Regions from separate parts of the Carboxydothermus ferrireducens DSM 11255 genome, predicted to be linked through region 2. Evidence: riboswitches for the same ligand, from Rfam matches in the RefSeq annotation. Region 2 holds a riboswitch; the other holds the start of a gene.
What was found. Region 2 has a riboswitch for S-adenosylmethionine ahead of CARFE_RS0105750 (O-acetylhomoserine aminocarboxypropyltransferase/cysteine synthase family protein). Riboswitches for the same ligand answer to the same signal wherever they lie in the genome.

Region 1 (8,042 bases), on a different contig from region 2:
TACACCAATTGGAAAACGTCGGCGAGGTAGTTTTTTTAGGGGTTTCGTCCCGGCTTTCCGGAACCTTTCAAACTGCTAAAATGGCTGCAGAAATGGTCAGCAAAAAAATCACCGTTATTGATTCAAAAACCGGTTCCCTGGGACTTGGGATTTTAGCCTTAAAGGTTGCGGAATGGTTAAAAGAAGGCATAAACCGGGAAGAACTCTTACACCGGATAGAAAAATTTAAAGAAGAGCATCGGCTCTTTTTTACCGTGGAAACCATGGAAAATCTGGTCAAAGGCGGGCGGATTTCCCGGATGAAAGAAAGGGTTGCTAATTTTTTAAATATAAAACCTATCTTTCACCGGACGCCTGAAGGCGAAATAGCTCATTTAGAAAATGTCCGGGGGCGAAAAAAAGCCATCCAAAGACTAATTGAGCTTGCCGAACAACATGGGAAAGATTTTGAACAAAAAATTGTCGGTATAACTCACGCCGGCGCTTTGGAAGAGGCGCTTTTCTTAAAAGAAAAACTCCTGGAGCGGTTAAAACCGAAAAAAATTATCCTTTCCGAATTAAGTCCAGCACTGGCCACCCACAGCGGGGAAGGAACTTTACTGGTAACTTATTAAAAATAAGGGGACGGTTCAGAGCAGCAAAATGGATGCTTGGAGAACCGTCCCTTCCGTTTACTGTATTTCTATGCGGCGGGCCCGGGGATTGTTTTTGCCGGATTTTTTCATCCGCACCTCTAAAATGCCTTTTTGGTAAGAAGCCCGGGCATGATCCGGTTCAACTTCCGCCGGTAGAGCGATAGTTCTTGAAAATTTGCCGTAATAACGTTCACTCCGGTAAAACCGCTCTTGCTTTCTCTCCCGTTCATCCCGGATCTCGCCTCTTAAGGTAAGGCTTTCCGGCTCCACAATTACTTCAAGGTCTTCTTTGGCATTTAGTCCCGGTATTTCCGCCCGAACAACTACGTCTGCCCCTTCTTCAAAAATTTCCACCCGCGGGCTAAAGAGTCTTGCAGGGTTAAAGGGTTCCAAAAAATCTCCCCGTTCAAAAAACCGTTCCATCTGGTTTTTAAAATTTAACATTTCCCGCCAGGGATCAAAAGGTATAAGCATTTTTTCACCTCCATTTAATTAGCATGGAGGCTTTTTTATTTTTTATACGAAATTAATTTAAAGGCACCACCGCACCATTGTATTTTTCATTGATAAACTTCTTAATTTCTTCGGACTTTAAAGCTTCCGACAGTTTTTTAATTTCTTCGCGATTTTCATCGCCTTTGCGCACAGCCAAAACGTTGCCAAAAGTCTCGGCCGCTTCCGAATTGGCATCTTCGGCAATTAACGCATCTTTAGGAGTAAGCTTAGCTTCCTGGGCATAGTTGCCGTTAATTACCGCTCCATCAAGGTCATCCAGGGACCGCGGCAGCTGGGCTGCTTCTAATTCCACCACTTCCACTTTCTTGGAAGTTATATCCTTTACCGTTGCTTTGATCCCCACACCCGGTTTTAAGGTAATAAGCCCTGCTTTTTCCAAGAGAGCCAAAGCCCGCCCACCGTTGGTAGGATCGTTCGGAATACCAATTTTGGCTCCCGGTTTAAACTCGTCAATACTCTTTACCTTTTTGGAATAAAGCCCCATCGGCTCAAAATGGACTTTTACCGTCCAGGTAAGGTTAAGCCCCCGGTCTTTATTAAATTGCTCTAAATACGGTACGTGCTGAAAATAGTTGGCATCCAGCTCTTTTTCCGCCAAAGCGATATTGGGCTTTACATAGTCGGTAAACTCGATAATCTCCAGTTTGATGCCTTCCTTTTCTAAAATCGGCTGCACCTGCCGTAAAATTTCCGCGTGGGGTACCGGGGTCGCCCCAACTTTTAAAACTTTTTCTGTAGGTTTTTGGCTTCCGCAGCCAAAAAGGCCAAGGGTTAAAATTAGCACTAAGGCTACCAAAACTTTTTTCATTTTAACTCCTCCTCCTTAATTATTTTGTTTTATATTTACGGGCCAAAAAATTGCCCGTAGCCTGCACAATCTCCACCAGAGCTACCAAAATAGCCACGGTTATGAGCATCACATCCGTTTGAAAACGCATATAACCATACCGGACTCCGAGGTCGCCCAGCCCTCCACCACCTATGGCTCCGGCCATGGCCGAATAACCAATTATAGCTATTGCAGTATTGGTTAAACTCAAAATAATTCCGGCTCGGGCTTCCGGCAAAAGTACTTTGAAAATTACCTGCCGGTTATTTGCCCCCATGGCCCGGGCCGCTTCTACCACTCCAGGGTCAACTTCTCTGAGATTGGCCTCAATTAACCGGGCAACAAAAGGCGCCGCCCCTATTGTTAAGGGTACTATCGCTGCGCTGCTACCGATAGAGGTCCCGGCAATAAGCCGGGTTAAAGGAGTTACCGCCAGCATCAGAATTACAAAAGGCGCCGAACGCAGGACATTTACTACCGAACCCAGAATGCTGTAAATTACAGGATTGGGCATTATCCCACCATTTGAAACGGCATTTAAGAGAACTCCCACCGGAATACCAATTACCGCTGCAAAGAAAAGAGATACTCCGGTCATATAAAGGGTTTCATAGGTAGCCTTCAGGATTTCCGGCCAGTATTCCACTTCTACACCACCTCCAGCTTCACCGAAAGCTCGTGCAAAATTTGCCGGACCTTGTCTCGTTTGCTTTCATCCCCGAAAATCTCTACCGCCAAAATTCCGTAGGGAACGTCTTTTAAATGTCCGATATTGCCGTAAAGGATACTTAACTCCACACCCGTTTCTTTGATTATCCTGGATACCACCGGCTCATTGGCGGTATTGCCGGCAAAGCGCAGCAAGAGCACTTCCCTGTCAGGTCTTCTGGTCCGGGCATGGGCTAAAACCTCTTCCGGTAATTCCTTGCTGATTACGGTGTTAACAAACTCTTTGGTAATGGGGTGCGAGGGATTTAAAAAGACATCGGTTACTACCCCTTCTTCTACCACCCGGCCGTTGTCCATTACCGCCACCCGGTCGCAGATTTCGGTAATCACCCGCATTTCATGGGTAATGATAACTATGGTAATCCCCAGCTTTTGGTTAATTTCTGCCAGTAACTTAAGAATTTGTCCCGTCGTTTGCGGGTCCAGAGCAGATGTGGGTTCATCACAGAGAAGAATCTTAGGGTTTGCAGCAATCGCCCGGGCAATTCCCACCCGTTGCTTTTGGCCCCCGGAAAGTTCTCTTGGATAACTATCCGCTTTATCCAAAAGCCCCACCAGCTCCAGGACTTCCATAACCCGCTTCTTTATCTGTTCCCTGGGATAGCCCCCTATCTCCAGGGGAAAAGCTACGTTCCCAAAAACGGTGCGGGAATCCAAGAGGTTAAAATGCTGAAAGATCATCCCGATTTTTTGCCGCAAATTTAGAAGTTCTTTACTTGATAGCCGTGTGATTTCCACGCCATCCACCCAAACTTCACCGGAAGTAGGCCGGACAAGCCCGTTTATTGCCCGCAGTAACGATGACTTTCCGGCGCCCGATAAGCCGATGATGCCAAAAATTTCACCTTTTTTTATTTCTAAACTGACATTATCCACCGCTTTTACCTTTCTTTTCCCCGGATACGTAATGTCCAGGTTTTTAATAATAATCACTGTTACCACCTCTTTTGCAAAAAAATAACCCCCTTCCGGTTAGAAGAGGGTTTTGCTCCTCCTCTTATCTCCCGGAATTTAATCCGCAGGAATTGGCACCATTGCCAAAAATATGGCCGGTTGCCGGGCTTCATTGGGCCAGTCCCTCCGCCACTCTTGATAAGAGGCGATCTATGTCATCGCCGCTATTTAGTTCGCATTAAACTGAATTTGATTTTAAATTCGAAACTACCACCTGTCAAGTCCCTCTGAAAAAGTTTTAATTTTTTAAATTTTCTACGCTGCCTCCCGTTTATTAAAAAGATATATTCCCAGAATTACTACCCCCATCAGGTAAAGAAGCGTATATCCGAGAAAGTACAAGCTCGGGGGGTTGGCACTGCCAAATAAGGTTAAAGGTCCGGCAAAGTTGCTAACTCCAGAAAAAATATACGACACCCCTTTGCGGTAAATAGCGTCGGTAGGAAGGATAATACTGGTTAAAAGGCCGATTTCTTGCAAAATTTTCGTTTGTCCGGGAAAGAAGCTTGCCACCTGCTCCATCATCCCTCCCACCAGCGAAGCCATATACAGGGTAAAAGCAAAAAAACCGTTAGCCGCCGGCGACAACCGCACCGACCCGGTCAACGTCACCGCCGTTAAAATAAGCGGCATTCCGCTTAAAATAAGTCCTGCAAACCAGACATTCTGTGGGATAAAACCGGTAATAACGTAAAACTCGGCTACCAGCGCCAATATTAAAATTATCGCCGCAATAATGCCCAAAAGACCGTAACCAATAAATTTTCCCAAAAATACCTCCCACTTTTTAACGGGACGTACCAGTAGCGGCTGTAAAAGCCACGCTTCTAATTCTCCTGAAATCGCCCCGACCGCACTAAATACCGCTATCACGTTTACTGCAAGGGAGGCGAAAAACAAGCCAAAGGAAAAGAAAAAATTTAAGAGAATATAATGCTGTAGCACCATATCAGGAGTAGGACTTTTATAAATTTTTAAATTATCGCTGATAAAATAAAGGCCGGTACCGAAAAGAATAAGGTAAACCACCGCTAAAATGACAATTACCAAAAGAGTTTTTCTGCGCACCGCTTCCCTTAAGGTATAACTAATTATCTGCCCCATTTTTGCCCTCCACCGCCTGGATAAATAATTCCTCGAGCGCCGCCTTAAACGGCCGAACCTCATAAATATTAGCTCCCCCGAGGACCAAATCCCGCATTATTGCCGGTACTTCTTCTTCGCTTACCCCCAAAAGCTTTAACCCATTTGGGGCTTCCCCGGTTTGATACCGGGATTTTAGTTTATTAAGAAGAGCTTCGGGAATTTCCCCGCGGATTAAAATCCCGCGTCCGGATAAAAGTTCCGCAAGTTTTCCCCGGGCTTTTATTTCCCCGCGGTTAATAATCGCTACACTATCGGCTACCATTTCCACCTCAGATAAAAGATGGCTGTTTAAAAATACCGCTACTCCTTGTCTTTTAAGGTCGGTGATAATTTCCCGGACTTCAATCCGGCCTACCGGATCCAGAGCCGAAGTTGGCTCATCCAAAAATAAAAGTTCCGGTTCCCCTAATAAGGCCACCGCCAGGGCCAGCCGCTGGCGCATCCCCTGGCTGTAGGTCTTAATTCTATTATCTTTCCGCTCCCAGAGTTTGGTCCGGGTTAAAACCTCTTCTATTCTTCTCTTTAACTTTTTCTCTGGAAGGTAGAGGAGTTTCCCGTGAAAGCGCAAAAGCTCTTCTGCCGTCATCCACTCCGGCAGGCGAATATTTTCCGGGAGATAGCCTACCTTACGACGGACATGCAAGTCTTCCGGGCTTTTCCCAAAAAGCCGTATCGTCCCCGAGGTAGGCTTTAATAAGCCCAGGGCAGTTTTCACAAAGGTACTTTTCCCGGCACCGTTTGGTCCTAAAAAAGCAAAGATTTCCCCGGGGGAAACCCCCAGAGAAATGTTCCGGCACCCTATTTCCCGGCCATAATATTTTGTTAAATCGACACTTTCTAATACCATGTTACCAGCTAAGCCCCCTTGCTACTTCTAAAAGGGTTTCTTTATCAAGAGAGCTTTCAATTACGGTAAGAATTCCCCCCTTTAAAAACACCAACACCCGATAGCTTCCACCCGATTGTTCAAGCATCTTTCCGGTTACACCGGCGATTTTAACATCTTCCACCGATGTTCCCTTGTAAACCGGTATCACCAGGGCGCTGTTTAAATCACCGGCAAGTCCTGCCAGAGAGCTTTTTAGGTCTCCGGGGATCCCCGGCAGCTCTAAGAGAACTTCGGCAATTTCTTCCGGCGTAATCCTGGCCCGGGTTTTTATTTCCGGTACTGCCTGACGGGTAATGCTAAGAAAACCACCATTATTACCGCCACCTGTCAGGTTGTAATTGGCCCGGTAACCAGGGTTTACGCTGATGTTAAACTCTTTTCCCTCCAGGGTTTCCGGAAATAGCTTCTTGGCTCCCAAAAACTTCAGCTGCCTGTTCATCTCCTTAACATTAACTTTCACTGTTAATTTAAATCCTTCCCCTTGGTATAAATTATTCAATTGCGCATATTTTTCCAAAGTTGAAGGTAAATTTTCCGGAACGGGATTTAAAGAAGCCGGAATATTTTTAATATCATTGAGAGCCAAATCCCGCGGTTTTAAAGTCACCTCTCTTTTAACCTCGATAAGTCCTTCTATTTTGCTTTCCCCCACCTTATTAAAAATATCGGAAAGTTTCTCCAGGTCCGCCGCATTAACCGAGACTACTTCGACCTTTTCAGCCCGGAAAAAGGTGTAAAGTTCATCGGCTATCGCTGGCGCCCCGATCAGGATTAAAGCGGCCGCCGCTACCGCTGCCACCCGGGGTAAAATTGCATTTTGCCAGAATTTTCTCCTAAGGCTTGGCGCTTTAGCCTTTTCGCCGTCAGTCAAAAGCGAAAGCTTTGTCGCGGTAAATTTTCTGGTGGCTTTAATTTCGTTTAACTTTTCCCGGCACTTTACGCACTCTTCAAGGTGTTCCTCTACCTTCCTCATTTCCCCTAAATTTAGCTCATCATCCACATAAGCCATTAAAATCCCCTCATCCAAACAACGGCCCTTCAAATTACTCACCTCCGGATAATTTTAAATAACTTTTTTTAAACCGGGCCTGCGCCCGGCAGAGTTTCTGGCCCACCGAGCTTTCCTTAATCCCTAATTTTTGGGCTATCTCCTTGTATTTATAGCCCTTCTCCCGTAAAAGTAATAGTTTTTGTTCTTCTTCGGTAAGGGTTGCCAGAGCTTCTTTCACCAGTTCCACCTCATCAATAAAATCAATTCCGGAAATTTTCGCTCCTTCTAAAAGCGGAATCTCCCGGGCACTCCTGAGATAATCATAGGCAAGATTTTCTCCCACTTTAAAAAGCCAACCGACAGGATTATTTATACTGCTTATATCTTCCCGGAGGAGCCTGGCAAAACACTCCTGAGCCAGTTCTTCGGCTATATCTACCCTTTTTACAATACTATTAATCCTGAAGGTAAGTTTGGTATACATTTCTTTATAAAGGGTTTCAACTATACTGGGCTCCACTCTCTCCCTCCTTTACCGCTTTTTCTACCTCTAAGACGATTTTAACCCCTAATTTGTGACAGCCAAAGAAATATTTTCTCCGTTAATCTGCAATAAACACGAAACACTTTGGTAACAATTAGGTTTTATAATAAACTTAAAAGGAGGCGATATTAATGATGTGGAGATTTTTCCCGGGATTTGGCTACGGTTACGGTTATTACCCCGGCAGTTTACTAATAAACCTGCTTTTGTTTTTAGCTGTTATAGTGGTAGCAGCCCTGATTTTCCGCCGGTTTGGCATCTTTTTTCCCATGGGCGGCTGCGGCCATCATGTTTCCCATACAAACCACCGCTCTTCGGCAGAAGAAATTTTAAGAGAGCGGTACGCTCGCGGGGAAATAACCAGGGAAGATTATTTAAAAGCTTTAGAAGATCTTAAAAAATAAGGGGTGATAACGATGATGTGGTACTTCTGGGATCGGCTAACTCCATGGAACATGCTTGGAGGTATCTTTATGATGATCTTAATGTTTCTCTTTTGGGCGGTAGTGATTTATTTCATCTTCAAACTTCTTACCCGAAACGATATTATAAATAAAGTTACCTCCGGAAAATCTCCGGAAGAACTTTTAAAGGAAAGATACGCCCGGGGAGAAATAACCAAAGAACAATACGAAGAAATGCTTCAAGATTTACGAAAATAGCGGGTGATTGTCATGTTTTGGTATTGCTGGAATCAAGCTTTTGGACCCTGGAATTTGATAGGAGGTTTTATTATGATGATCTTCGGCTTGCTTTTCTTAGCTTTGATTATTTACATCGCCTTTCAACTATTAGCTAAAAACAACGGA
Region 2 (8,042 bases):
TATATTCTTTTAAAAGTAAAAAAGAAAATAAAAAAACACTAATTTATCTAAAAGCTTTAAGGACTAAAAAATTGCAACCAAAAAAAACATAGTAAAGTGGTTGAAAAATGTTGGACAGTGAGTACAATTAAAATAAACAATTTTCGTCTACAGTTATTTTTTGGTACCTGATGCTCCCATTCAGGGAAGGTTTTAGAGAGTAAGAATTTTGTAAGAAATAATCATTACAATGAAGTCATTCTTTTTATACGTGTAAAATATTATCTCAAGTTCGAGGGTTGATGGCCATTTTTTGATTTCAGGAAAGAAAGCCAGGAGTTACTGGTTGGTCTGAAAAGTCTCAATTAAAGCGGCCAGACAGGACAAAACCGGTAGAAAGTTTGTGTAGAATATCCGAAACTATAAAAATCTGTTTAAGCCCAAAAAGGACTGTACAAGATTTTGGATACTTACAATATTAGTTAAGACACAGAGGAGGAAGGAAATCTAACAATGAATGACAGGGAATTTCATCCCAGAAAAAAGGGAAATTTTATGGAAGAATCCCAGAAATCAATTACCTATCTTAAGCAAAAAGAAGAATTTCTAAGTAAAATTCTGGAAAACGAGCAGTTGTTAATAGTTGTTTGGACGCTGGAAAGTGGAGTAGTTTGGTTCAATAGATATACTCAGAATTTATTTGATATAGCGATAGAGGAACAATTAGAGAAGATAGATGTAAGTTTAATCATTCCGGAAAATTTAATTAGTTACATAAAAGAACAATTGGATGATACTGGAGAGAGAAGTTTTCGTTACATAGACGAAAAACCGATGGTTTTAAAGAACGGTAGAGAAATTTATATTATGTGGCATAATAGTATTTTCAGCGATGAGGAAGGGCATAAGTACATTGTTTCTACCGGGATAGACGTTACAGAATTAAAGAAAACCGAAAAGAGATTTGAAGAAGCAAATAGAAACCTTCTTGCTTTAAACGAGGAATTATTGGCTCAGCAGGAAGAGCTGTCGGCAATGAATGAAGAACTTATGGCTCGAGAAGAAGAAGTGAGACAGAACTTAATTGAAATACAAAGGCAGCAGGATGAATTGAAAAAAAGTGAAGAACGTTACAGATTGGTAGTTGAAGGAGCAAGCGACGGGCTATGGGACTGGGATTTGGAAACGGATACTGCCTACATCTCCGAAAGGTGGAGAGATCTTATTGGTTTTGATAAAGAAGTAATAAATAACTACTGTGAAACATGGATTAAATTTATCCATCCCAGAGATGTGAAAGCAGTAATTAATAATTTACGTAATCATTTAGAGAAAAAGACGCCATTTTACTTATGCGAATATAGAATCAAAACAAAGGACGGAAAATATATATGGATTTTAAGCAGAGGAAAGGCTTTATGGAATGAAGAGGGCAAAGCCATAAGAATGGCAGGATCGCACACGGATATTACTCAAAGAAAACAAATGGAAAGCAAATTAGAATACATGGCATTCCATGACCCTCTGACTAACCTACCGCGTCGGGATGTTTTTCTGGAGAGGCTCAAAGTTGCCATGGCAGATGCCAGAAGGAATGGGAAGAAACTTGCAGTGTTTTTTGTTGATCTTGATAATTTCAAAATTATCAACGACTCTTTGGGTCATCATACGGGAGACAGGCTATTGAAGAAGATTGCCAAGGAATTAACAAAGTGTGTGCGAGAAACAGATACAATATCCAGGGTTGGCGGTGATGAATTTATCATTTTACTGCCTGATGTAAATAGTATTGAGGATACGGATAAGGTTGCAAAAAGAATATTGGAATTATTTGACCAACCAATAAAACTCAATAATTATGAATTGCCTGTTACTATTAGTATTGGTATTGCCATCTATCCCGATCATGGAAAAAGTGAAAGAGCTATACTGAAGAATGCGGATATAGCTATGTACACGGCTAAAAGAAAAGGAAAAAATGGTTTCCAATATTTTGACATAGCAATGAAGAGCGAGGTAGAATTTGCTAATACAGTTAAAAGAGATTTAAGGTTGGCTTTGGAAAAAAATCAGTTCATTTTATATTATCAGCCCCTTATTGACCTAAAGACAGGTAAAATAGCGAGTATGGAGGCACTTTTGAGGTGGCAACATCCTAAAAAAGGAATGATTAGCCCTTTTCACTTTATTCCTATTGCTGAAGAGACCCGACAGATAATATCTATAGGTGAGTGGGTGTTAAGGACAGCTTGTAGACAAATGAAAGAATGGCTCGGTATGGGGTATTCGGGTTTCAGCGTTTCGGTAAATGTTTCTGTGCATCAGTTGGAGCAGCCTAATTTCGCGAAGGTTGTGTGTGATATCCTAAAAGAAATTGAACTTGAACCGAGATACCTGGAACTGGAGATTACTGAAACCGTCCTTATAGAAGCAGTGGAAACGGTGGTTGAAAACCTTTATCACTTGAAAAAAGCTGGGGTTAAAATAATAATAGATGATTTTGGCACTGAAAACAGTTCTTTTAGATATATGCAAAAATTTACGGTTGATGGTTTAAAAATTGACAGGTCGTTTGTGAATGGTATTAAGATAGATGTAAATAAGGCTATAATAGATGCGATTATTTTATTGGGACACAGGCTGAAACTACCTGTAACTGCTGAAGGGGTAGAAACCAGAGAGCAGCTTGAGTGTCTAATAGAGAGCGGGTGCGATAAAGTTCAAGGTTTTTATTTTAGCAAACCATTGCCTCCAGACGAGGTTATTCATCTGGTTCAAAAAGGGGACCAATATTTCTTGATTTCTCATAACGCACAAAAGTAGTGCCAGGATGAGGTCCGAGGTAAAACTACTTAATTTTATTGAAAGGAGTATTAGTTTTGACCATTAAGGTTAACTTTTTTAACTTTTTTAACTTAATAAAAAATATGTTTTCAGCTTTTGATGCTAACGAATTAGGCCTTAACAAACATCATTGGAAAGTTGCCTATGTTTCCTACTTAGTTGGTGATAAATTGGGACTTACAGAGTTTGAAAAAAACGACCTTATATATTTAGGAATGATTCATGATATTGGAGTTTTGCCTTGGGGCAAGGACGAGCAGCTTATTAACTTTTTTGAGGAAGAGGAGTTTGAACATTGCCTGCGGGGTTATAACTTTCTTAAAAACACGTATTTTGATCAATATGCTCCCGTTATTTTAAGCCATCACGATCATTTTCAAGGGAAAAATAAAACCGGGCTTGCTGGTAAGGAAATTCCGCTGTTTAGCCGGATAATTTATCTTGCTGACCGGGTAGCGTTTTTCTTTCAGGATAATATGCATCCCTTACTGGTGAAAGAGAAGGTAGTGGAAAAAATAGTTTCTGGTAAGAATATTCTTTTTGATCCAGAGATAGTAGATGTGTTTTTAGTGGTTGCAGAAACTGAGGATTTCTGGCTTACTTTAGGGGATGGGGATATTTTAAATCAATGCTTAAATATACATCCAGGCCAGCACAGGTGGCTGGAGCTTGATGAAGTGATAAGTATTGCGCAACTTTTTGCTAAAATCATTGACCATAAATCTCACTTCACATTTTACCATTCACAGCTTATAGCTGAAGTGGCAAAGTTTGCCGGAGAGATTTTTGGCTTTGACCTTGAAGTACGAAAAGCTTTAGAAGTAGCTGGACTTTTACATGATTTGGGAAAACTTACGGTGCCCGAAGAAATACTGGAAAAACCTGCGGCCCTTAGTCGGGAAGAGTTTAGCGTAATAAAACAGCATACTTTTTATACCTACTATTGGTTGATAGACGTTTTTCCTGAGGAGATTGTCCGCACCGCTGCTTTTCATCACGAGAAGCTTGATGGTAGTGGTTATCCTTTTAAGAAAAAAGGCGAAGAAATTTCTCTACAAGAACGGCTTTTAGGTGTAGTTGACATGTTTGTAGCTCTAACTGAAGACCGCCCCTACCGGAAGGGGTTAAAATACCGGGAGGTTAAAGAGATTTTATTTAACGAAGTTCGGGCCAACAGAATTGACCGAGAGTGTGTTAAAATACTTTTGGATAGTTATCCGGAGATTATTACTCGAATGCAAAGGGTTCTGGAAACTGAGGCAGGATAACTGACCTTTACAAAAAGGTCACAATATCGAGAGCTATTCTCTGGCCTATATACAAAAAATTTGAGCTAAGTAATTGACAAATAGTTTTATCCTTTATAGAATTAATTTCAAGTAAATAGCGAATAACGAAACACTCTTATCGAGAGCGGCGGAGGGACTGGCCCTATGAAGCCCGGCAACCGGCCTTTTTGGCAAAGGTGCCAAATCCTGCAGGAGGATAATCCTGAGAGATAAGAGGAGGAAACCAAAGCCTCTTCTTGTCGGAAGAGGTTTTTTTATTTAAACACCAAAATCAGGGGGGTTCTTTTTTTAGGCGTTTAGACGCAAAAATCAGAGCCGTCCCTAAAGTAGGCGGAAAGAAAGGAGAGATTGTAGTGAAATTTGCGACAAAAGCGCTTCACGCCGGACAAAAACCGGACAGGGAAACCAGAGCTCGGGCGGTTCCCATCTATCAAACTACCTCTTACGTATTTGAAAGCACCGAGCATGCTGCAGCATTATTTAATTTGGAAGGTGGCGGTTACATTTATACCCGCATTGACAACCCGACCACCGAAGTTTTGGAAAACCGCATTGCTGCTTTGGAAGGAGGTATTGGAGCTTTAGCGGTTGCTTCCGGTCAGGCGGCAATCACCTTTGCCCTTTTGAATCTTGCTTCTGCCGGGGATGAAATTGTTGCTTCTTCCAATCTTTATGGCGGAACTTATACCCTGTTGGCCAATACTTTTAAATCCTTTGGCATAAATGTCAGGTTTACCGAAAATGTTGAAGTGGAATCCTTTGAAAAATTAATCACCCCTAAAACCCGGGCCCTTTATGTGGAAACCATCGGCAATCCCGGACTTACCATTCCTGACTTTGAAGCTCTATCCAAACTTGCCCAGAGCTATAAAATACCGCTGGTGGTGGACAATACCTTTGCTACCCCTTACCTCTTTCGGCCTCTTGAACATGGGGCTAACATAGTTATTCACTCCCTTACCAAATTTATTGGCGGTCACGGGGTGGCGATAGGCGGAATCATTGTCGATGGCGGAAATTTTGACTGGAAAGCAGGGGGTTTTACCCAGTTTACCACTCCTGATCCCGCCTATCACGGCATGATTTATACCGAAAAGTTTGGGGCCGCGGCGTACATTGCCAGGGCCCGCACCCAGTTTTTGCGGGATATTGGCGCATCCCTTTCTCCTTTTAATGCGTTTTTGATACTACTTGGAGTAGAAACTTTGGAGCTCAGAATGAAGAAACATTCGGAAAATGCCCTTAAAATTGCTGAGTACTTAAAAGGGCACCCGAAAGTTACCTTTGTCAATTATCCGGGCCTTAGCGACCACCCTCACTATAACCGGGCTCAGAAATACTTTAAAAACGGATTTGGGGCCATGCTTACTTTTGGAGTAAAAGGTGGACGCGAAGCCGGGAAAAAAGTAATAGAAGGGGTAAAAATTTTCTCCCATCTCGCCAATGTGGGGGATGCTAAATCATTAATCATCCATCCAGCTTCTACCACCCACAGCCAGTTAAACAGTGAAGAACTTTTAAAGGCCGGAGTAACAGAAGATTTAATTCGTTTGTCCATTGGCATTGAAGACGTGGATGATTTAATCCAGGATTTAGATAATGCTTTAGCACAGGTGTAGGAGGAAAAATGAACGGTTCGGTTGGTATTGTGGAAACCAAGAAGGTTACTTTTCCGGAAATAACTTTAGAATGCGGCGAAAAAATTGCTCCGGTAACGGTAGCCTATGAGACTTACGGCGAACTGAACGAGCGGGGAGATAACGCGATTTTGATTTTACATGCCCTAACAGGAGATGCCCATGTAGCGGGAAAACACCGGCCGGAAGACAAAGTGGCCGGCTGGTGGGACCCCATGGTGGGACCGGGAAGGCCTTTTGACACCAATAAATACTTTATTGTTTGCTCCAACGTTTTAGGGGGATGCTACGGGACTACCGGGCCTTCTTCAATTAACCCCGCTACCGGGAAGCCCTGGGGCATGAGTTTTCCCATTATCACCATTAGAGACATGGTTAATCTTCAGTACATGCTGGTGCGCCACCTGGGGATTACGAAAATCCTGGCGGCGGTGGGCGGCTCCATGGGGGGTATGCAGGCTTTAGAGTGGGCTTACATGTATCCCGAGATGTTAAAAAGCGTGGTGGCCATTGCTACCAGTGCCCGCCTTTCCCCCTTTGGTATAGCTTTTAATGCGGTTGGCCGGGAAGCCATCATGACCGACCCCGAATGGCGTGGTGGAAATTATTACGGGTTTGAGGGCCCAAAAAGAGGATTGGCTTTGGCCAGGATGATTGGCATCATTACCTACAAAAGCGATATTTCCTGGCAGTACCGTTTTGGGCGAACCCATACTTATGAAACGGACCAGGAGCTTTTCAGTCATACTTCCCGCTTTGAAATTGAAAATTACCTTTACTATCAAGGGGATAAATTAGTAAAGCGGTTTGATGCCAATACTTATTTGTATCTCTTAAAGGCGATGGATTTGCATGACATAAGCCGCGGAAGGGGTCGCTACCGGGAAATTTTAAAGGAACTGAAAACGCCCCTGTTAGCTATTGGCATTGACACCGATTTTCTTTACCCAACCTATCAGCAAAAGGAAATTGTAGAAGCATTGAAGGAAGCCAAAAAAGAGGCTTATTACTGGGAACTTTCCTCTCCTCACGGCCACGATGCTTTTTTAATTGAGTTTTCCAAAATGTCGCCAATCTTAAGTAACTTTTTGGAGTATGTGGCTGGCCGGAGGGCGACAATTAACTTTTAAAGAAAACTATGGTAAGATAAAAGAAAAACAGAGGAGCAGGCAATGCGGTACGAGGAAATAAATTTAGGTTACGAAAAAAATCTGGTCAGGTATTATTTAACCGGGTACGACAGAGTAGCCAGGTTTTACCATTACAACCCCTGGAATACCCGAAGCTTTTATGATAGGGCAGATTATTTAAAAGATAAGAGTAATCCGGAAGCTCTCTATAATTTATTAAGCTCTTACCTGAAAGATTTTGCACTTGACCAAAAGGTTGTGGAAAATCTCGACAAAATCAAAAAGGGAGCATTTATCGTCTTAACCGGGCAGCAGCCGGGCTTTTTAACGGGACCCTTGTATTCCATATATAAAGCAGTTCATGCAATTATTGAAGCAAAACGACTAAGCGAATTGCTAAATCACGAAGTTGTGCCCCTCTTTTGGATTGGCAGTGAAGACCACGATGTGGAGGAAGTAAATTTTCTCTACTTCCCTGGAAAAGAGGGGCCGCAGGAAATAAAAATTGAATTTACTGACCTGCGAAAAATCCCGGCTGGACTGAGGCCAACCGAACCAGAGACTGTTGAAGCCATTGAAAAGTTCGAGAGCCTATTACCCAATTTTGATTACAAAGAAGAAGTTTTTACGGAAATTAAAAAAGCTTATCATTCGGCCAATTTAGGCCAGGCCTTTGCCCGCTTAATGTTAAAGCTTTTTGGTAAATACGGCCTTTTAGTTTATGATGGCCTAAATCCGGAATTTAAAAGGGTTACCAAAGACTATCTTAAAAATGCTTTTTTAAAGAGGGACGCTATTGAAAAGGCTTTATTTAAAGTATATACCGAGCAGCAAAGTCTTGGAATTGAGCCCCAGCTTGACCCCTGTCCTAACCACTGCAACATGTTTATCTTTAAAAACGATGAAAGAATTGCTTTGGAAGTGGCCGGGGAAAAGGTGGTAAGCCGGGATGGGGAAGTAAGCTTTACCCGGGAAGAGTTTTTGGAGTTTATGGAAAGATACCCGGAAAAGTTAAGTCCGAACCTGGTGGTCAGGACTTCCATCCAGTCGCTGGTTTTTCCGGTACTGGCTTATGTGGCTGGCCCTGGAGAAATCGGTTACTACGGCATGTTAAAAGAAGTGTATGAAATAATGGGTACCCAGATGCCGGTAATCCTACCCCG

Region 1: another riboswitch for S-adenosylmethionine. It lies ahead of CARFE_RS0102630 (methionine ABC transporter ATP-binding protein); the one in region 2 lies ahead of CARFE_RS0105750 (O-acetylhomoserine aminocarboxypropyltransferase/cysteine synthase family protein).

What each region holds. Positions count from the first base shown of each region.
Region 1 is NZ_ATYG01000003.1:71,971-80,012, reverse strand. It holds gene CARFE_RS0102650 (DegV family protein) at 1-614, shown strand, start outside; gene CARFE_RS0102645 (Hsp20/alpha crystallin family protein) at 672-1,109, opposite strand; gene CARFE_RS0102640 (MetQ/NlpA family ABC transporter substrate-binding protein) at 1,162-1,959, opposite strand; gene CARFE_RS0102635 (methionine ABC transporter permease) at 1,979-2,626, opposite strand; gene CARFE_RS0102630 (methionine ABC transporter ATP-binding protein) at 2,629-3,642, opposite strand; SAM riboswitch class I at 3,704-3,808, opposite strand; gene CARFE_RS0102620 (ABC transporter permease subunit) at 3,919-4,767, opposite strand; gene CARFE_RS0102615 (ABC transporter ATP-binding protein) at 4,751-5,656, opposite strand; gene CARFE_RS0102610 (anti-sigma factor family protein) at 5,658-6,740, opposite strand; gene CARFE_RS0102605 (RNA polymerase sigma factor SigX) at 6,742-7,209, opposite strand; gene CARFE_RS16410 (SHOCT domain-containing protein) at 7,365-7,637, shown strand; gene CARFE_RS0102595 (SHOCT domain-containing protein) at 7,707-7,895, shown strand; gene CARFE_RS0102590 (SHOCT domain-containing protein) at 7,968-8,042, shown strand, end outside.
Region 2 is NZ_ATYG01000013.1:67,282-75,323, reverse strand. It holds gene CARFE_RS0105760 (EAL domain-containing protein) at 493-2,802, shown strand; gene CARFE_RS14435 (HD-GYP domain-containing protein) at 2,859-4,091, shown strand; SAM riboswitch class I at 4,225-4,328, shown strand; gene CARFE_RS0105750 (O-acetylhomoserine aminocarboxypropyltransferase/cysteine synthase family protein) at 4,466-5,731, shown strand; gene metX (homoserine O-acetyltransferase MetX) at 5,740-6,879, shown strand; gene bshC (bacillithiol biosynthesis cysteine-adding enzyme BshC) at 6,922-8,042, shown strand, end outside.